DNA from 3 places in the Vibrio sp. 2132-1 genome. Region 3 is predicted to be linked to each of the others. Evidence: predicted binding sites of a transcription regulator. Region 3 holds the regulator's gene; each other region holds the start of a gene.

Region 1 (7,204 bases), on a different contig from region 3:
GGATCAAACGCACCGTACTGAGCTGCTACAAAATTTGGCCAACATTCATGACGCCATTTTAACTCAGCTCGAAGACAGCACGAAAACTGCTGCCGAGGTGTATGGCATATTAGATACCGTAACCAGCCTGGCCGAGGCTGCATCTATCCAAGCTAGTGCGAAGTTAACCGATCATTTAGTCGCATGTGGTGAACTCATGTCGACGCACATTCTAACTCAGTTAATGTGTGAGCGAGGCATTCAAGCAGTGCGCTTTGATATCCGCGATGTGTTGCGTACTGATGACAACTTTGGTCGCGCGGAGCCAAACATTGAAGCAATTTCGACGCTTGCGCAAGATAAACTCGTACCACTTTGCCAACAATCCGTTGTTGTTACTCAAGGCTTCATAGGATCTGACGAAGCCGGTAATACAACAACATTAGGTCGAGGGGGCAGCGATTACAGCGCCGCCTTAATTGCTGAGAGCGTTAAAGCGGCAGGGCTAGAAATCTGGACTGATGTTCCGGGAATCTACACAACAGACCCGCGAATTGCACCAAAAGCCTCACCAATTCCTGAGATCAGCTTTAGTGAAGCTTCAGAAATGGCTAACTTTGGCGCTAAAATCCTTCACCCTTCTACGCTAGTACCTGCATTGCGCCACGACATTCCGGTATTTGTAGGGTCATCGAAAGAGCCAGAAAAAGGGGGAACTTGGATTCGCCACCAAGTCGAAAGCTCACCGTTATTCCGTGCGCTAGCTTTGCGTTGTAACCAAACCATGGTAACGCTACGCAGCGCCAATATGTTCCACGCATACGGTTTTTTAGCAAAGGTCTTTGAGATCCTTGCAAAGCATAAGATCTCTGTCGATTTGATCACGACATCTGAAATCAGTGTATCGTTAACACTTGATCAAACTGATACCTCTGGCGGAGCACCACAGCTGCCGCAAGCTGCACGAGAAGAGTTAGAAGAGTTATGTAAGGTAGAAGTTGAACATGACCTATGCCTCGTTGCTCTCATTGGAAACAACATGAGTGAGAGTAAAGGCTACGCGAAACAGGTTTTTGGCACGCTAGAAGATTTTAACCTACGCATGATTTGTTATGGCGCTAGCCCTCACAACTTATGCTTCTTGCTCCATGAATCGGTATCGAAACAAGCCATACAAAAACTCCACACTGAGTTGTTTGAGAAGTAAGTTCAACTCAATAAAACAAAGGGCTGCGTATTTGCAGCCCTTTGTCGTTTCATTAGTTGTTACATTTGGACGAGGTAAACATCAATTTAACCGTTAATGTTTGGCCCTAACCATTTTTCAGCCTCGATCCTATCCCACCCCTTACGATCGGCGTAACTCTCTAGCTGATCTTCTTGGATCTGTGCGATCGCAAAGTAACGTGAGTCAGGATGAGAGAAATACCAACCAGAGACTGACGCGCCCGGATACATTGCATAGCTGGAGGTTAGAGTCATACCAATGTTCTCTTCCACATTAAGTAACTCCCAAAGCGGTCCTTTTTCAGTATGTTCAGGACACGCGGGATAACCCGGCGCAGGGCGAATACCTTGGTATTTTTCACGAATGAGATCATCGTTAGATAAATCTTCATCAGCTGCATAACCCCAAATTTCTTTACGGACACGCTCATGCAAATACTCAGCAAACGCTTCGGCTAGGCGATCCGCCACCGCTTGAATCATAATTGCGTTGTAATCATCTCCCTGTGCTTTGTATTCATCAGCAAGCTCTCGTTCACCAATACCACCAGTGACAGCAAATGCCCCTATCCAATCATGTTTACCCGACTCTTTAGGTGCGATGTAGTCGGATAAACAATAGTTGAATCCTTTTGGTTTCTCGGTCTGTTGTCGCAAGTTACGTAATACTTTCACAACGTCGGTACGAGTTTCATCAGCATAAACTTCAATGTCGTCCCCCACGCTCGCAGCAGGGAATAAGCCACACATTCCACGCGCTTTTAACAGGCCTTCTCGCTCAACTCGATCAAGTAACTCGTTGGCATCTTCGAATAAACGTTTTGCTTCTTCACCAACTTCTTCATGTTGGAAAATTGTTGGATACTTACCCACAAGTGACCAAGTCATAAAGAATGGTGTCCAATCGATGTATTGACGTAATATAGCCACATCAAAATCATCGAAGATATGAATGCCAGGCTTAACAGGCACTGGAGGGGTGTAAGCTTCCCAATCGATAGCAACTTTATTCGCTCGAGCCGCTTCTAATGTCACTGGTTTGGTTCTCGGTTTCTTTCGATTATGTTGATCACGTACTCGTTCGTAATCAGCTTCAAGTTTTTCAACAAACTCAGGGCGACGTTCATCTGACAGAAGAGAAGTACATACGCCCACTGCACGTGAGGCGTTGTTCACGTAAACCACTGGATGCTTGTAATTTTGCTCAATCTTAACTGCTGTATGGGCTTTTGACGTTGTTGCGCCACCGATGAGAAGAGGTAAGTTAAAGTCGAGACGCTCCATCTCTTTTGCAACATGCACCATTTCGTCTAATGAAGGCGTGATCAACCCTGATAAACCAATAATATCGACGTTTTCTTCTTGCGCTACTTTTAAGATCTTTTCGCAAGGAACCATGACACCAAGATCAATAATTTCATAATTATTGCACTGCAATACAACGCCAACGATATTTTTCCCGATATCATGTACATCACCTTTGACCGTCGCTAGCAAAATCTTACCGTTTGTTTGTCCCACCTGCTTTTCTGCATTGATGTAGGGCTCCAGATGCGCGACTGCTTGCTTCATCACTCGTGCAGATTTTACGACCTGAGGAAGGAACATTTTACCTTCACCAAACAAGTCTCCGACGACGTTCATCCCATCCATTAGTGGGCCTTCAATCACCTCTAATGGCTTTGAAGCGTTGACACGAGCCTCTTCGGTATCATCAACGATGAACTCAGTTATTCCTTTCACTAACGCGTGCTCTAAACGCTTTTCAACAGGCCAAGTTCTCCACTCAAGTGCAGAGGCATCCTCCTCTTTACCTACCCCTTTGCCTGCATATTCCGCCGCGATATCTAACAATCTCTCAGTGGCGTCATCACGACGGTTAAGAACGACATCTTCCACAGCCTCACGCAATTTTTCAGGCACGTTATCGTAGATTTCTAACTGACCCGCATTCACAATCCCCATATCCATACCATTTTTAAAACAGTGGTAGAGGAACACCGCGTGAATCGCTTCACGTACATAGTTATTGCCACGGAAAGAGAATGAGACGTTAGAAACACCACCAGATATCATCGCATGTGGTAAATCACGTTTGATATCGCCAACGGCTTCAATGAAATCCACCGCGTAGTTATTATGCTCCTCGATCCCCGTAGCAATGGCAAAAATGTTGGGGTCAAAAATGATGTCTTCTGGTGGAAAGCCCACTTCATCAACAAGAATTCGGTAAGCGTTGGTACAAATTTCTACTTTGCGCTCACGTGTATCTGCTTGCCCAATCTCATCAAACGCCATCACAATCACAGCCGCACCGTAACGGCGGATCAACTTAGCTTGTTCAACGAATTTCTCTTTGCCTTCTTTGAGAGAGATCGAGTTAACAATGCCTTTGCCTTGGATGCACTTAAGACCGGCTTCAATAACCTCCCACTTGGAAGAGTCAACCATGATTGGTACTTTTGAGATTTCAGGTTCTGACGCACAAAGGTTTAAAAAGCGAACCATACAAGCTTGTGCATCCAACATGCCTTCATCCATGTTGATATCGATAATTTGAGCGCCATTTTCAACTTGTTGACGAGCCACATCGAGCGCTTCATCGTACAGCTCTTCTTTAATTAAGCGCTTAAAACGCGCAGAACCGGTTACATTCGTACGCTCACCGACATTGATAAATAAAGAGTCTTTATCAATAGCGAGTGGCTCCAGGCCAGACAAGCGACAAGCAACGGGAAGTTCAGGTAATTGACGAGGGGCGATATTTTCAACCGCGAGTGCCATTTGGCGAATGTGCTCAGGAGTTGTACCACAACACCCACCAATCAAGTTTAAAAAGCCACTTTGAGCCCACTCTTTAACATGCTTAGCCATATCTTCTGGCGACAAATCGTATTCGCCGAATGCATTCGGAAGCCCAGCATTTGGGTGAGCGGAAACAAAAGATTCTGATATACGAGAGAGCTCTTCAACATAAGGACGCAGCTCATCTGGACCAAGTGCACAGTTCAAACCAAACGAAATCGGTTTAACATGACGTAATGAGTTGTAAAACGCTTCTGTGGTTTGACCGGATAATGTCCGACCGGAAGCATCAGTAATAGTCCCCGAGATCATCACAGGTAACTCAATCCCCATCTCTTCAAACACACTTTCAACAGCAAATGAACAAGCCTTAGCGTTAAGCGTATCGAAGATGGTCTCGATAAGAATAAGGTCTGAACCACCTTTAATTAGAGCACGAGTCGATTCAGAGTAAGCCTCAACTAACTCGTCGAAAGAAACATTTCGATATCCAGGGTCGTTTACATCAGGAGAGATAGAACAAGTGCGGTTCGTCGGCCCTAAAACCCCTGCGACATAACGCGGTTTATCGGGTGTTTTTTCGGTCCATTCGTCTGCAACTTCACGTGCAAGCTTGGCAGCTGCAAAGTTAATTTCTTCACTTAGGCTTTCCATCTCGTAGTCAGCCATCGCAATGGTTGTTGCGTTAAACGTGTTGGTTTCGAGAATATCTGCACCCGCTTCTAAATATGCAGCGTGAATTTCCTTGATAAGTTGAGGCTGACTTAGAACCAACAGGTCGTTGTTACCTTTTAGATCACAATGCCAATCCGCAAAGCGCGTTCCTCGATAGTCTTGCTCTTCAAGTTTGTATCCCTGAATCATGGTTCCCATACCACCATCAATCAAAAGAATACGTTGCTTCAATTGAGCTTCAATCTGTTGTCTTACGTTACTTCCCACAGTACAGCCTCATTCCTTTAGTTATCTTTCCATCCTATCACACAAATTTCAGGAGTCTAGACGTCTAAACGTGGAATTAATGATTATTTTATCTCCTTCTTAACTTACAAAATAATCACGAAAAAATGTTTGCTATTTAAGCAGCATCAGCCGAGAATTCCATTCATAAAATGTTACAAATAGAGAGCTCTATGTCGGTCTATCATACTTTATGTTTTCTATCCGCAGCTGCGATGCTAATTGCTTTTGTAAACAGCAAGATAGGAAAGATGCAAACCACCATTGCGATTACCGCAGGTTCAATGGTGCTTTCACTTCTAATCTTAATTGCGGGTCAAAACAACTGGTTCCATCTCACCGAAATTGCAACGGAGACGGTCACAAGGATTAACTTCGAAGATTTCTTGCTCAAAGGCATTCTTGGCTTCTTACTATTTGCTGGTGGACTAGGCATCAAACTCCCGAACCTTAAAGATCAAAAGTGGGAGATCACTGTTTTAGCCCTTGGAGCCACACTGTTTTCTACGTTCTTTATTGGATTTGCGCTGTATGGGTTTTGTCAGTTAATTGGCATCCAATTTGATTTGGTCTACTGCTTACTATTTGGTGCTCTAATATCGCCAACTGACCCAATCGCTGTATTGGCTATTGTGAAAAAACTAGATGCTCCTAAACGTATCTCCACTCAGATTGAAGGAGAATCGCTCTTCAATGATGGCTTCGGTTTGGTTATCTTCGTCACTCTATTTACGATTGCATTTGGCACTGAGGCACCAACTGTAGGTAGTGTCACCTTACTCTTCATCCAAGAAGCTATCGGTGGTATCACATATGGTTTCGTCCTCGGTTTGCTATTCCACTACTTGATCAGTGCCACCGATGATCACTCAATGGAATTGTTACTTACCATTGGTGTCCCAACAGCAGGTTACGCATTTGCTGAATACATCCATGTATCAGGCCCACTAGCAATGGTTGTATCCGGTATTATGATTGGCAACTGGACACGCTTTATTGGCTTTTCAAAAGAGAGTGAAGATCACCTTGACCATTTTTGGGAGCTTGTTGATGAGTTCTTGAATGGCGTGTTATTCCTACTGATCGGCATGTCGATGCTGCTGTTTGAATTCCACAAAGAAGACTGGATCATGATGGCTATTTCAGTCCCTCTTGTACTAGCAGCTCGCTATTTAAGCGTATTTCTCTCGTACATTGGCTTTAAGCGTTACAGAAAATATAACCCGTGGTCAGTACGTATTTTGACGTGGGGCGGCTTACGCGGGGGCCTTGCATTGGCAATGGCACTTTCCATTCCATCTGGTATTTGGGTGATTCAAGATAAGTTAATCGATGTAAAAGAGATTATTCTTGTAATGACCTACTCCGTCGTTGTTTTCTCTATCCTCATTCAAGGCTCAACAATCACTCCAATGATTGAAAAAGCAAAAGCAGAAGAGAAGAAGATGGAAGAGAACAACCAAGCAATAACCACTCCGGAACATACGGAGACAGTGGACTCTTAAAGACACGTAACTTAATAAATAAAAAGCAGCTACCTAGCTGCTTTTTTCATAACTAATTTTCAGACTCCCCTTCAAGGACGAAGGCTCCTTATTCTTTGATATACCATCAAATATACGAAGAATCGCTACGCTACATTTTCATAGATACTAACTATTGCTGATAGATAGTATTCATAGACGAGCCTTTTAATTTACCCATTTTCATCTGTATCACTTCTCTTACCTTGGCAATATAGGCTCCTCGTAAACATCAAAGCTAAACTTCCACAATACTTAGCAATGAGCGAGTTTGTATTTTTATGAGAAAGAGGCATTTAGGGTAATTGCGTTCAGAACCCAAACAGGTTAGCAACCTCACCAAGATAAAACTGAGCTAGCATTCAGGTAGATCAAAGCCTTAACAGAAATGTAGCCCCCCTCCTTCTTGATCTCAGTGAGACTAAACTTGTATTCAAAGTCGTCCTGTTTTCAAATTAGAAACAAGCGACACTTCAAACAATTAAACTCTGTCACATAACTAGATTTTCTAATATCGAATAAAAGGAGCTTTGGTGAATGAAGAGGCTCAAAACTAGCGCTCGAGACTGCAGGAACCACACAAAACTGCGTTCCACTTCACTCAAACAGGGCTTAGAAAGCATCGCCAGAGGGAAGCCTGCCTCTCGATGCAAGGTTTCAATATGAAAGTGGATTTAAGGTAAGTCGGTTAACCAAAACGAAAAAAGCCC
Region 2 (7,204 bases), on a different contig from region 3:
ATAGGAGGAGGCAGCCAAGTCACTGCCTCAAATAGAATTACGCGTTTGCAGGCTCAAGCTCACCTTGGGCTTGTGCACGCTTATAAAGAATTAACGTTAATGCAGCAGGTACCAGCATTGCGACTAACATAGCCAAAGCAAAAATGCCCCAGAACTGCGGTTGGATAGACAAGATGCCCGGCAAACCGCCCACACCGATACCGTTCGCCATTACGCCCGCACTACCACAAATAGCAGCAGCACACGCACTACCGATCATCGCGCTCAGCATTGGGAACTTGTATTTCAAGTTGATGCCGTACATCGCCGGTTCAGTCACGCCAAGGTAAGCAGAGATAGCCGCAGGCACTGAGATATCACGCTCGCCGTGTTTTTTACTGATGATAATGATGCCGACGACCGCAGACGCTTGAGCAATGTTTGAAAGTGCAATCAGAGGCCAAATTGGCGTGCCGCCTAGCTCTTGCATTAATTGAAGGTCAACCGCGTTAGTGGTGTGGTGAATACCAGTAATGACCAATGGCGCGTATAGGAAGCCGAAGATGGTTGAGCCAATCATTGCGAAGTCACCTGTCATGGCTGCTTTTGCTGCGAAAGCAACACCATCACCCAACATACGACCGAATGGGCCAATGATAGAGTGCGCAAGAATCACAGACACAATGATAGAGACAAACGGCACAACCACTAGGTAAAGGTAAGACGGAATGATGCGTTTTAAGTTGGTTTCAATAAACGCCAGTGCCATACCAGCGAGCATTGCCGGAATCACTTGCGCTTGGTAGCCCACTTTCTCGATGGCAAATAAGCCAAAGTCCCATACTTCAGGCACTTGCTTACCAATTAGGTAGGCGTTCATTAACTGTGGCGAAACCAGCGTGACACCCAATGTGATACCCAAAATCGGAGTACCGCCGAGTTTTTTCACTGTCGACCAACACACGCCAACTGGTAGGAAGAAGAAGATTGCTTCACCAATTAGCCATAGGAAAGAGTGTACCGTTGCCCAAAACTGGCTGATTTCCGTTAGCGTTTGACCATCAAACATCTTGATGTCGCCAATCACGTTACGGAAGCCAAGAATCAGACCACCGGTAATGATCGCAGGTAGCAGTGGTACAAAAATTTCTGCAAGGTGGGAAATACCACGCTCAACGATATTCATGTTTTGACGAGCAGCGTTCTTCGCTTCGTCTTTGCTGGCTTCACTTTTACCCGTCAGTCCGATCAGTACCTTGTAAACTTCATCCACTTCAGTACCGATAACCACTTGGAACTGGCCTGCGTTGGTAAAACAGCCCTTCACCATCGGTAATGCTTCTAACTGTTTCGTATCTGCTTTGTCCGTATCATTTAGAACAAAACGCAAGCGAGTTAAACAGTGACTTACACTGGCAATATTGTCCGGCCCCCCGACCAGCTCAATAAGACGCTCCACGTCTTTACGCGCAATCTTACTCATAACTTTGTCCACCCTGTATTGGATACATTCGATTCATCATTTTGTTTTTATAAATGGGAACATTCCCATTTCTTAATTTTAATATTGCCATTCGAAGACAAAAAACAAAATGGGAACAGTCCCATTAATTGAGAATGATCACAGTATAATTTTAGAGCAGATCGTTTTAGTGTGGATTAACAAACGATAGGCTGTTGAGTAAAGTGAACCACTTCCTCATCGCCATTTAATTGATTGATCAGCATGTTAGCGGACTTCTCACCTGCAAGGGTATAACCTGGGTCGACACTAAATACTTTAGGGAAAAGGAAAGAGAGCAATTCATTACCACCAACACCTGTCACAACCACGTCTTCACGTCCTAACTCTTGAAGACGCTTAATCACGCCCAACGCGATAGTGTCACTGGCGCACACGATGGCCTGAGTATCAGATTGAAGGACTTTGTCTACCAACTGATAAGCACTTTCATGGCTCAACTTACCCGTTTGGAAACAAGGTGCAATTTGCTTGCGTTGACACCAAGCTTTATAAGCATTTAGACGAGCTAAGCCAGTGGTTTTGTCTTCAGGATCAACACCAATATAAGCAATGCGAGATAAAGATTGCTGCTCAAGGTGAGACAAAGCCATGTCTATCACACCTTGGTTATCGTAGTTGATCGAGGAAACCATTTGCGTGTCCATCGCGATCACGACGATACGATTCCCCCACTCCGCCAATGCTCGCTCATCACATCCAGTAAAGCCAAACACGATCACCCCATCGACGTTGCGACGTTTAAGCACATCCAAATGCTCATTGGTTTTATCGCGATCGAATTGGCTTTCCATGATCACCGCATCATAACCAGCGGAATACAAAGCATTGAGCATGGTACCAACGGCGCGATTTTCTGATGGTGAGTCTAAACGGGAGATGATAACCCCAATGACTTTTTGGCTGCCACCACGCATCGACTGCGCCGACTTTGATGGGACGTAGCCTGATTCACGAATGATTTGCTCTACCTTCTCACGCGTTTGCGGTTTTACCTTGGGATCGTTAGTAAGCACACGGCTTACTGTTGATTTGCCCACGCCTGCCAATTTTGCGATATCAAGAATGGTGAGTTTTTTGCTCATAAGTGTTCAGATTAAAAGAAGGAATCAAACAAAAGGGAAGCAGTGGCTTCCCTTATCTCAGTCAGTAATGAAGATTACTTGTTTAAGTACGCAGGCACATCTGCAATGCTATCTAATACTACCGTTGCAATGGCTTCGCCCTGTTCCGTTACTGGCTTACCAGTGCGAACCAAAATCTTAGTGCCAACGCCTGCCGCTTCTGCTGCCATCATGTCTTCAGCTTTATCGCCGATCATCACAGATTTCTCCATGTCGATCTTCAAGAAGTCACGCGCAGAAATGAACATGCCTGGTTTTGGCTTACGGCACTCACAATCTTGCTTGTACTCGCCAATGCCATGTTCTGGATGATGTGGACAGTAATAGATACCATCGAACTCAACACCATTATCAGCAAAGTTCCAATCCATCCATTGAGTCAGAGACAAGAAACGGTCTTCACTGAATTTACCGCGTGCGATGCCCGATTGATTCGTCACTAACACTAGAAGGTAGCCTTTATCTTTTAGCGCTTTCGTCGCTTCAAATACACCATCAATGTACTCAAAATCATGTTCGTCATGAACGTAGCCGTGGTCAACGTTTATCACGCCATCACGATCGATAAAAACAGCAGGTTTTGCCAAAACGTATTTCTCTATTAACTCGGTTTAATCAGATTATTACATACCTTATAAACTTCAACACTATCTAATTCATTCTAGGCCTCGACAAAACGGTTGATTTGTTGGGCAAGAATCGGTAAATCTGAGGGTGCCCCGCCGTCTACCTCCTGCTTGTTATCTATACACCTTCGTTTCAAAACAGAACATCCATACATTTAGACGTCTAGACGTAAAAATATCTATTGACTTCATTCTGCTTAACCCATAGCATCAACTGAAAATTGAGATAAAGCTCAACATTAAGTTCTGTCAAAGGCCGTTTTTGACAGCGAAGTTCCCCGTATCTTTGGGCAGGTTGAAACATGATAGAAATAAAAAACGTCAATAAAGTGTTCTACCAAGGCAGTAAGGAAATCCTTGCCCTGAAAGACATTAACTTACACATCGACAAAGGCACCATCTTTGGTGTTATCGGTTCATCAGGTGCTGGTAAAAGTACGCTGATCCGCTGTGTCAACATGCTAGAAGCGCCGACCTCTGGTTCCATCATCGTTGATGGTGTAGATCTAACCAAACTCAGTAAAAAACAACTAGTCGAAACACGCCGTAACATTGGCATGATCTTCCAGCACTTTAACCTGCTTTCGTCTCGTACTGTGTTTGATAATGTGGCATTACCCCTAGAACTGGCAGGTAAAGACAAATCGCAAATCACAACAAAAGTAACTGAGTTGCTAAAGCTTGTAGGCTTAGCCGACAAACACGAGAGCTACCCATCTAACTTAAGTGGCGGACAAAAACAGCGTGTGGCAATTGCTCGTGCATTGGCATCCGATCCTAGCGTGCTGCTTTGTGATGAGGCCACTAGCGCACTAGATCCAGCAACAACTCAATCTATCCTTGAGTTATTGAAAGAGATCAACCGCAAACTCAACATCACGATTTTACTTATCACTCACGAAATGGAAGTCGTAAAAAGCATCTGTCACGAAGTAGCAATCATCGGTGGTGGTGAGCTGGTGGAAAAAGGCACCGTTGGCGATATTTTTGCGCACCCTAAGACAGAGCTGGCACACCAATTCATTCGCTCAACGCTGGATCTTTCCATTCCTGAAGATTACCAAGCACGTCTGCAAGCAGAGCGTGTTGATGGCAGCTATCCGTTGGTTCGCTTAGAGTTTACTGGCGCAACCGTCGATGCACCGTTAATGTCGCAAATTTCTCGTAAATACAATATTGATGTGAGTATTTTGAGTTCCGACCTTGATTACGCTGGTGGCGTGAAATTCGGCATGATGGTCGCAGAGCTATTTGGTAACGAAGAAGATGACAACGCAGCTCTTGAATACCTGCGTAAGCACAACGTAAAAGTAGAGGTACTTGGTTATGTCCTTTAATACGATTTCTGAATGGCTGAGTTTAAACAGCAAACTACTTTTAGGTGCAACGTGGGAAACGCTTTACATGGTTGCGGTTGCCGGATTAGTCGGCTTTGCTGTGGGTATTCCATTAGGCGTAATCCTCCATATTACTAAAAAAGGCGGCCTACTTGAAAACACCAAACTAAATAGCGGCTTAGGCGCTATCGTTAACATTGGTCGCTCAGTGCCATTCCTCGTACTGATGGTTGCGATTATTCCAGTGACAAAAATGCTGGTTGGAACCTTTATCGGTACAACCGCAGCAATCGTCCCACTGACTATTGGCGCCATTCCTTTTGTCGCTCGTCTTATTGAAGGTGCTTTATTAGAAGTACCGACAGGCTTGGTGGAAGCTGCGCAGTCAATGGGGGCGACACCAACACAGATCATCACAAAAGTTCTACTGCCTGAAGCAATGCCGACTATTGTTAACTCAGTAACGATTACCTTGGTCACTCTCGTTAGCTACTCAGCTATGGCGGGTACGGTAGGCGGCGGCGGCCTAGGCGACGTAGCCATCCGTTACGGTTTCCACCGCTACGATGTAACTATCATGGCCGTGACTGTCGTGATGTTGATTGTTCTAGTACAGATTATTCAGTCTATCGGCGACGCAGTGGTGCGCCGTGTAGACCACAGATAAGCATCAAAAATACAAATTATAAGGAGATAAAGATGAAATTTAGCCTTAAAGGTCTTTTGACTGTAGCAACGGCCGCCTCTGCTCTTGCTCTAGCGGGTTGCGGCGACAAAGAAGTAGACGTAAACAAAGTAAAAGTTGGCGTTATTGCTGGTGCTGAAGCACAAGTAGCCGAAGTTGCCGCTAAAGTAGCAAAAGAGAAATACAACCTAGACGTTGAGCTAGTAACATTTACCGATTACGTAACACCAAACGCCGCTCTGGATGATGGTTCAGTAGACGCGAATGCGTTCCAGCACAAACCATACCTAGACCAACAAGTGAAAGACCGCGGCTACAAACTGGCTATCGCGGGTAACTCATTCGTTTACCCTATTGCTGGTTACTCAAAGCAAGTAAAATCAATTGATGAAATTCAAGATGGCGCACGCATCGCAGTACCAAACGACCCAACGAACCTAGGTCGCTCACTACTGCTTCTTGAGCAACAAGGTTTGATTACGCTACGTGATGGCGTTGGTCTACTCGCTACAGTACGTGACATCGTAGGCAACCCTAAAAATATCGAAATCATTGAACTAGAAGCCCCACAGCTTCCACGTTCACTGGATGACGTAACGCTATCTATCATCAACACCACTTACGCAAGCTCTATCGACCTATCGCCAGAGCGTGACGGCGTGTTCGTTGAAGATAAAGACTCACCATACGTAAACCTAATTGTCGCTCGCGAAGAAAATGTTAATGCGCAAAACGTACAAAACTTCGTAAAAGCTTACCAAACGGAAGAAGTTTACGAAGCGGCAAAAGAGCTGTTCAAAGGCGGTGTTGTGAAAGGTTGGTAATCCCACTTTTCAAAACATGACCGAAAACAACGTTCTAAACATAAACGTTCTAAACCTAAAAGGGCTGATGTGAAAACATCAGCCCTTTCTATTTGTCTATCCGCCCATTTAAGTAACTTCAATTCGCTACTTAAGGTGGTCCCAAGAGATGTTGGAAACGATTCGGCAGTCATCACACTTAAAATGAAATATGTCATGTAGTGGCTCATCGAGTAGCCACTCGCCATCGCATTTTGGACACTTGCGCGCTTTCTCGCTCTCCAGTGACTGACCTCCGACACGATACTGGTAATAGTACGTAGGGATCTTCGTGATGTATTCGATACGGCCACGTAAGTCCCAACCTCGGCGAAACAGCACACTATCCACATCGCAAATTTCGTGCAGCGCCGCATGTTCCGCTCGGCAACCCCCTGCCATTTGGATTTCATCACACGCTTGCCACTCAGTCTGCCACTTAATGACGGCTTTATGGTCTCCATTAAGTGTTGGCTCATTACGATACAAAGGAATTGGCAACAGGGTTTCACCACTTCGCAAAGGCGAACACGTATGAACATAAGTCGTGTACAACACTTGCCAGCTAGGTGTCTCTTCTTCGGCTGCTTGTTCTGAATTCAAATCACGCCCCAGCATACGCATTTTCGGAGCAAGCAAAGACGCATCCGACAAACGGTTCATGCACACTTTGACGAAATCTGAGTGATAACGTGGATGCAAGCTGTCTTGTTCTGGGCAAACAACACGAACGAAAAATTCACCTTCTCCCATCACTATCGGAAATTCACGACCTAATACTTGACCGTTGTAACGCAGAGCATCCATCAAGCCATTAATGGCTTTGTCTACCGCGCTGACGGTGGTGTTATCAAAACACTCAAACTGCAACTCAACAACATACATACTTAGACGGCAGCCTCTAACTTATTCAAGAACTCAACCAATGAATCTGCCAATACATCACGTTTAGAGGTGCCCAAACGCTCTAGAATCACATTGCCAGTGAGGTTACAAATAGAAATCACATCCATTTCCTCATCTGTCGCTGCGATAAATACTGTTGGTTTAAGTTTCAAGCGGCGCTGCGTCACCAAATGACCAAGAATA
Region 3 (7,204 bases):
CTGAGCGCTTTTAGCTTCAGGGTGAACCTCAGGGAATGCAGCAACGGAGATATCGAAATCGTGGCGTGATTTCAGCAGCTCAACCAAATCCGAGGCATACATATCAGGCGCACCGCCACCTGGAGGAATATCACCACGCAAAGCGACGATATTTTCAATACCATTGTTCCAATAATCATCGGCAATATTAATCAACTCTTCACGAGTCGCATCAATACAAGTGAGATGGGGAGCGGCAACCAATCCGGTTGTTGCTTTAATTTCTTTAATGATGGAGTGTGTTCTGTCACGCTCGCCGGAGTTCGCACCGTAAGTCACAGAAACAAATTTAGGTTGAAGCGTTTTAAGACGGTGCACTGAATTCCAAAGTGTTTCTTCCATCTTAGCGCTGCTTGGCGGAAAAAACTCAAACGATACATTGATGTTATCTGATAACTCAGCAATATTCTGGTTCAAGGCGTCGATATGGCCTGCGTGCGTATATCCCATCTTACTCTCCCTGCGGCACTCCGCCACGAAAACAAATCCTTAAAATCGACGTTTAGACGTCTATATGTCTACAGAATGTATTGAATACGATTTAATGTCAACCTTGTAATTATGAATTTTTCTCACGTTAATAATGAAGATAGTTCAAGTTTCTACTTGAGCATCATCTCACCATTTTGCACGGGTTATGACTTCAGTATGGCACTGATAGGGGAATAAAAAACCCTGGATTAATTCCAGGGTTTTAGGTCAATCGCAACTTTAAAATAAACCAGCCAATCGGTTGAGGTCGGATTGAATAGCGCCAGCTGTCACTTCTCTGCCTGCGCCTGGTCCTCGAATGACCAGAGGGTTATCTTTGTACCACTTGCTCTCTATGGCAAAAATGTTATCGCATGGCAATAAGTTGGCGAGCGCGTGCTCACGAGATAACGCTTCGACTCCCACCGTTGCTTTACCATTTTTTTCTAAACGCGCCACATAGCGAAGCACTTGATCGTTTCTCTGTGCTTTTGTCAGACGCTCTTGAAGTATTTCACTCAACAACGCTCCATTATCGAAGAAATCATCTAAGCTCAGTTCTCTTAATTCTTCTGGAACCAAAGACTCAACTTTAACGCTGTCTGGTTCTATATCTAGGCCCGACTCTCGAGCCAAGATGACTAACTTACGCATTACATCGGAGCCATCTAAATCAGAACGAGGGTCAGGTTCGGTTAACCCTTGCTGCCAAGCAAGATCGACTAAATCATTAAATGGCACAGAACCATCAAACTGTTGGAACAGCCATGATAGCGTCCCCGAGAAAATACCCGATAGAGCGACGATTTCATCCCCACTTTCACGAAGATCTCGCACGGTATGGTTTATCGGTAACCCAGCACCCACCGTTGCGTTGTATAGCCAATGACGACCAATTTTAGCGAATGCATCTTGAACCTGATGGTAGTACTGGCTATCTGCGGAACCGGCAACTTTGTTAGCGGAAATCAAATGAATGCCTTGCTGTGCGATTTCTACGTAGCGCTGAGCCAACTCTTTACTCGCGGTAACATCAAGCACGACGGCTTCATCGTAGCTTTTAAGCGCTCCCAAACGTGCCAGCCAATCCCCATTGTTTGCTATGCTTTCATCATCAAATCGTTCAGCAACACTCGCCGCCTCAATACCTTGCTCATCGAACCAATAGGTTTGGCTATCCACAACCGCGACAAGATCAAAGCTCATACCATGACGTTTTTCGAGCTCACTTTTTTGCGTCGCAAATAAATTTAACCAACTAGAACCAATATTACCCTTGCCACATAAAGCCACTGCCACGCGTTTTTGCGCTTGGAACAACTGGCTATGAATCGTTTGAACCAACGCCTCAGTATCAGTACGGCGCAAAACAGCGACTAGGCTCAGCCCTGAGTCTGTTTCAGAGATAAATTCTACCGGAGAGTGCTTTAGCTTCTGATAAAAGCCAAAGCAATGATTGGCGTTTTTCGTAACGCCTGCACCTACCGCAGCTAAGAGCGAGTAACCTTCTTTTAGCTTAATTTCAGCCTCTACCGCAAGCTCTTGCAAGTGTTTCAATGCACCACCGGCGATTTCTGCGGTGTAAGCCAAGCGTAGCGTGTGCTGATCGGATTGAGCTTCAAATGCCAGTGGCTCTAATTGCGCGCGCTGCAACGCTTGTAATACATCACTCTGTGTTTTTTCGAAGTCGTGCCCATGCATGAAAGACAACTGCACCAATAAAACATCATCCAGTGAAGTAATAATTTTAGCGCCACGACCAGATGCCAATACACGCTCAATACGAGTAGAACCCGACTCTGGCAGATAGCTACACTTGAGATTAAGGTCCATGGTACTTTGCGCCACAGGCTGAAGCGTACGACTGTGTAGCACTGGGGCAGCTAAGCGAGCAAGTTCACTGGCTTCATCCAATCGAAGTAACGGTAATAAACAAGCGTCAGACACCAAACGTGGATCGGCACTATAAACACCAGCAACATCACTCCAAATCGTGACAGTACTGACTTCAGCAAGCGCGCCTATGACCGTTGCAGAATAGTCAGAGCCGTTACGACCAAGTAGAATGGTTTCTCCTGCCTCGTTCTGAGCCATAAAGCCAGTAATTACCACACGTTTATGGTTATGCTGCGCGAGGATCTCTTTAATTAAAGGGTATGAACGAGCGCGATCAACCTCTGGTTGAGTTCCCGCTTCTGCACGTAAAAACGCTCGTGCATCTTGTGCAACCGCAGGGATAGAACGTTGAGATAATAACGCGGCCAATAGGCGAGCAGACCATACTTCTCCGTGTCCCAGTACCGCAGCTTTTTGCGCATTAGTGAGTGGTGCAGTCAGCTCCGAGAGAGTACTGAACTCATCATGTAATAAAGCTAACAGCTCTTCTTTTGCTTCACTCTCCAACAAGCTTTCTATTAGCTCAGTTTGGAACTGTCTTAAGCTTTGAAGCGCTTCATGCGCAATTCGGCCATCTTTATTTAACCCTTCCAAAAACTCAATCAAGCGATTAGTGGTTTTTCCTGCAGCAGAGACGACCACAAGATCATTTTCTGTCGAATACTCTTTGAGAATACCCACAACGCGTAAGTAGCATTCTGGGTTTGCTAAGCTACTGCCACCAAACTTATGCAGCTGACGTTGTACAGTCATTGTTATCGTCTCCTATTACTGGGTAGCTTTAGCGAACGCTTGTTCTAAATCTGTGATGAGGTCTTGTGCATCTTCCAAACCGACAGACAAACGCAATAGTTGATGAGAGACCCCAGCCTCCGCCAGTGCCTCCTCACCCATTGCACGGTGAGTCATGGATGCCGGGTGGCAAATCAAACTTTCTACACCACCTAATGATTCAGCTAATGAAAACAGTTGGAGCTCTTTCACAAACACCTTTAACTGCTCAAACGAACCAGCAAACTCAAAACTCAACATAGAGCCAAAGCCCGTTTGCTGCTTTTTAGCAATGTCGTGACCTGGATGTTCCGGCAGGCTTGGATGATAGATAGTTTTAACTAACGCTTGTTTCTGTAGGTAAGCCAGTACCTGCTGTGAGCTCTCTTCATGTACTTTCATACGAGCACCAAGCGTACGAATACCTCGCAGTGTCATGTAACTATCGAAAGGTGTGCCCGTTGCACCAATACAATTGCCCCACCATGCAAGCTCTTCTGCATGCGCTTCTGTGTTGGTGATGATTACCCCACCAATTACGTCCGAATGACCGTTGATGTACTTTGTTGTGGAGTGGATAACAAAATCCGCACCTAGCTCTAAAGGTTTTTGGTACACGGGTGTCAAAAAGGTATTGTCCACCGCAACTAACGCGCCGACTTGTTTCGCTTTTTCACAAGTAGCTGCAATATCCACTACGCGAACCAGAGGGTTTGACGGAGTTTCTAGCAAAATGAGTTTTGGTTTTTGTGCCAATGCAGCATCTAAAGCCTGTTCGTCTGATTGATCGACAAACTGAACCTTAAAATCGCCTTTATTAGCTCGGGTATTAAAAAGACGATAGGTACCACCATAACAATCGTGAGGAGCAATAATGAGATCATCTGGGCCGAGAAAAGCGGAAACCCATAAATTTAATGCCGACGTACCGCAGTTAGTAACAACCGCTCCTTTTCCAGACTCGAGTTCAGATAGCGCACTTTCCAACAGTCCGCGGTTTGGATTACCAGATCGTGTGTAATCATACTTGGGCACTTCACCAAAAGCAGGAAAACCATAGTTAGTGGAAAGATAAATAGGTGGAACGACAGCATGATATTGGCTGTCTGATTCAATACCAGTGCGTACTGCAATGGTCGCAGGTTTGCGAGTGCTCATGGGTGTATCCTTTCACGGGTAATGACTTCTAAATAGGAATGCGCTATATCTAATGAGTAACATAAAGTGATCAACACGCTTCCTTTGCTGTTATGTTCACTTTACTCGTCAAAAAATGAGACGTCAACACTTCTAGACGTCTATATGTCTTTGCTTATGGCGGTAAATGCAGCTAAAATCAGCACCTAAATTATTTTTAACCGATTACATAAATGAAGGTGTGCAATGGCTGACTGGAATGGCGAATACATTAGCCCATATGCAGAGCACGGCAAAAAAAGCGAACAAGTAAAAAAAATTACCGTCTCTATCCCGCTAAAAGTTTTAAAGGTGCTAACTGATGAGCGTACTCGCCGTCAGATCAATAACTTACGCCATGCAACCAATAGCGAATTGCTATGCGAGGCATTTTTGCACGCGTACACAGGTCAGCCACTTCCGACAGATGAAGACCTTCGTAAAGACCGTCCTGATGATATTCCAACAGAAGTAAAAGCGCTGATGACGGAAATGGGCATCGAATTTGAGTCATTCGACGAAGAATAAAAAAGCCTGATAAGAGGTTTCAGGTAATAACTCTTGCCTCGAGCCAAATGAATGACATAAAAAATGGGACGCAATAGCGTCCCATTTTTGTGTATCACATCTGAAAGATATATTACTCTGCCATGTAGCTTTCAGGCATCTCGATACGAGCTACACCTGAATTAACCGCCGCCTGAGCAACCGCTTTTGCAACACGTGGTAGCAAACGTGAATCCATTGGTTTTGGAATAATATAGTCCGCACCAAACTCTAGCTTATCAACACCTGCAGCCTTCAATACGGCTTCAGGTACAGGCTCTTTTGCTAGCTCACGAATCGCCTCAACGGCTGCAAGTTTCATTTCATCATTGATTTCACTTGCACGCACATCAAGAGCACCGCGGAAAATGAATGGGAAACACAATACGTTGTTAACTTGGTTAGGATAATCACTACGGCCAGTACCCATGATCAAGTCATCACGAACTGCGTGAGCAAGTTCCGGCTTGATTTCAGGATCCGGGTTAGAACATGCGAATACGATTGGCTTATCTGCCATCAACTTCAACGCTTCCGCTGGCAATAGGTTTGGACCAGATACACCTAGGAACAGATCTGCACCTTCAATCACGTCTTCTAGTGTGCGCTTATCTGTATTGTTCGCAAATAGCTGCTTATATTCATTAAGATCATCACGACGAGTGTGAATCACACCTTTGCGATCTAGCATGTAGATTTTTTCGCGCATTGCGCCGCATTTGATCAGAAGCTCCATACACGCTACAGCGGCAGCGCCAGCGCCAAGACAAACAATTGTTGAATCTTCAAGTTTCTTACCTTGAAGTTCGATTGCATTCAGCATACCCGCTGCCGTTACAATAGCAGTACCATGTTGATCATCGTGGAATACTGGTACATCACAACGTTCAATCAGACGCTTTTCAATCTCAAAACAGTCTGGTGCTTTAATATCTTCAAGGTTGATACCGCCAAAAGTGTCTGCAATGCTCGCAACAGTATCAACAAATTCATCGATCGTGCGGTGCTTAACTTCAATATCAATAGAGTCAAGACCTGCAAAACGCTTAAACAGTAACGCTTTACCTTCCATCACTGGCTTAGATGCAAGTGGACCTAGGTTACCTAGACCTAGAATAGCGGTACCGTTAGAAATAACAGCAACCATGTTCCCTTTTGCAGTGTACTTGTACACGTTATCCGGGTTTTGTGCGATTTCACGCACTGGCTCTGCAACACCAGGGCTATATGCAAGGGCAAGATCACCCGCCGTTTCCGCAGGCTTTGTCAGTTCGACAGCAATCTTTCCTGGAGTTGGATAAGCATGGTAATCCAATGCTTTTTGGCGATGTTCTTCTTCTGGAGTGGCTGCTTGGTGGTTGTCTTCAGACATGGACGTTTCTCTTTTTTATTTTTAGGTAAGGGGGCATAAATTCTATCGGATAGAAATCAAACTTCATAGGCAAGATTGCGAGCAATATCCTTAAAAAGCCGATAATAAAAGAGATTAGACCAGATAACGGGGTTAAGCACCCGATTTTCGAGTCAGGTGCTCTTTCTTCTTACTATTATTGGAGTATGCAAAATTAGAAAGTATCGTTACTCTTCGTCCACGTATTGCGCTTGGAGATAATTCTCAATACCAGACATTTCAATCAAGCCAAGTTGCGTCTCTAGCCAATCAACATGTTCTTCTTCATCTTCAAGAATATCTTGGAAGAGATCTCGAGACACATAATCTCGAATGTCTTCAGCGTAGGCAATCGCATCTTTTAAATCTGGAATAGCCGCCATTTCAAGCTTTAAGTCACACTCGAGCATTTCCTTGGTATCTTCACCAATCATCAACTTACCTAAATCTTGTAGGTTCGGTAGGCCTTCAAGGAACAAAATACGCTCAATTAGATGATCGGCATGCTTCATCTCATCGATAGATTCGTGATATTCCTTGTCTGCTAGGTGCTTTAAGCCCCAGTCTTTATACATTCTGGCGTGAAGAAAATACTGATTAATAGCGACGAGCTCGTTACCGAGCACTTTATTGAGATGTTGAATGATGATTGGATCGCCTTTCATGACAAAACCCTCCTCTTTGGCTTCATTTAAATGTAGAAGCAAATGAGAAGGTGTCAAAATGTAAGGCAAATAATTACTGCATACTTACAGCAATTAGCTGGCTTGTTTAAATTCCGTGTAACTAGTTTCCGCTAAAATTTCCTTGGCCTGTCTGATGCACTTACCACATTGGCTGCCCAATGCCGTGCACTTTTTGATTCCTTTAATATCTGTTACGCCTTCATCTATCGCCAACTTCCTAATTTTTTTG

What was found. The regulator MetJ, encoded in region 3, represses methionine synthesis genes. The targets are predictions, from matches to a motif close to TTAGACNTNTANANGTCTAA.
Region 1: metH (methionine synthase) is a predicted target of MetJ. The motif match lies at 5,002-5,021, and genes of this name have one in related genera.
Region 2: metN (methionine ABC transporter ATP-binding protein MetN) is a predicted target of MetJ. The motif match lies at 3,407-3,426, and genes of this name have one in related genera.

What each region holds. Positions count from the first base shown of each region.
Region 1 is NZ_JAWPON010000020.1:101-7,304, reverse strand. It holds gene lysC (lysine-sensitive aspartokinase 3) at 1-1,186, shown strand, start outside; gene metH (methionine synthase) at 1,273-4,953, opposite strand; gene R8N47_RS19525 (cation:proton antiporter) at 5,145-6,476, shown strand.
Region 2 is NZ_JAWPON010000012.1:27,588-34,791, forward strand. It holds gene treB (PTS trehalose transporter subunit IIBC) at 38-1,462, opposite strand; gene treR (trehalose operon repressor TreR) at 1,639-2,586, opposite strand; gene gmhB (D-glycero-beta-D-manno-heptose 1,7-bisphosphate 7-phosphatase) at 2,661-3,212, opposite strand; gene metN (methionine ABC transporter ATP-binding protein MetN) at 3,554-4,588, shown strand; gene R8N47_RS14670 (methionine ABC transporter permease) at 4,578-5,255, shown strand; gene R8N47_RS14675 (MetQ/NlpA family lipoprotein) at 5,288-6,097, shown strand; gene R8N47_RS14680 (Zn-ribbon-containing protein) at 6,224-7,000, opposite strand; gene syd (SecY-interacting protein) at 7,003-7,204, opposite strand, start outside.
Region 3 is NZ_JAWPON010000023.1:460-7,663, reverse strand. It holds gene metF (methylenetetrahydrofolate reductase) at 1-489, opposite strand, end outside; gene R8N47_RS20765 (bifunctional aspartate kinase/homoserine dehydrogenase II) at 751-3,159, opposite strand; gene R8N47_RS20760 (O-succinylhomoserine (thiol)-lyase) at 3,175-4,335, opposite strand; gene metJ (met regulon transcriptional regulator MetJ) at 4,561-4,881, shown strand; gene R8N47_RS20750 (malic enzyme-like NAD(P)-binding protein) at 4,994-6,271, opposite strand; gene bfr (bacterioferritin) at 6,478-6,954, opposite strand; gene R8N47_RS20740 ((2Fe-2S)-binding protein) at 7,048-7,204, opposite strand, start outside.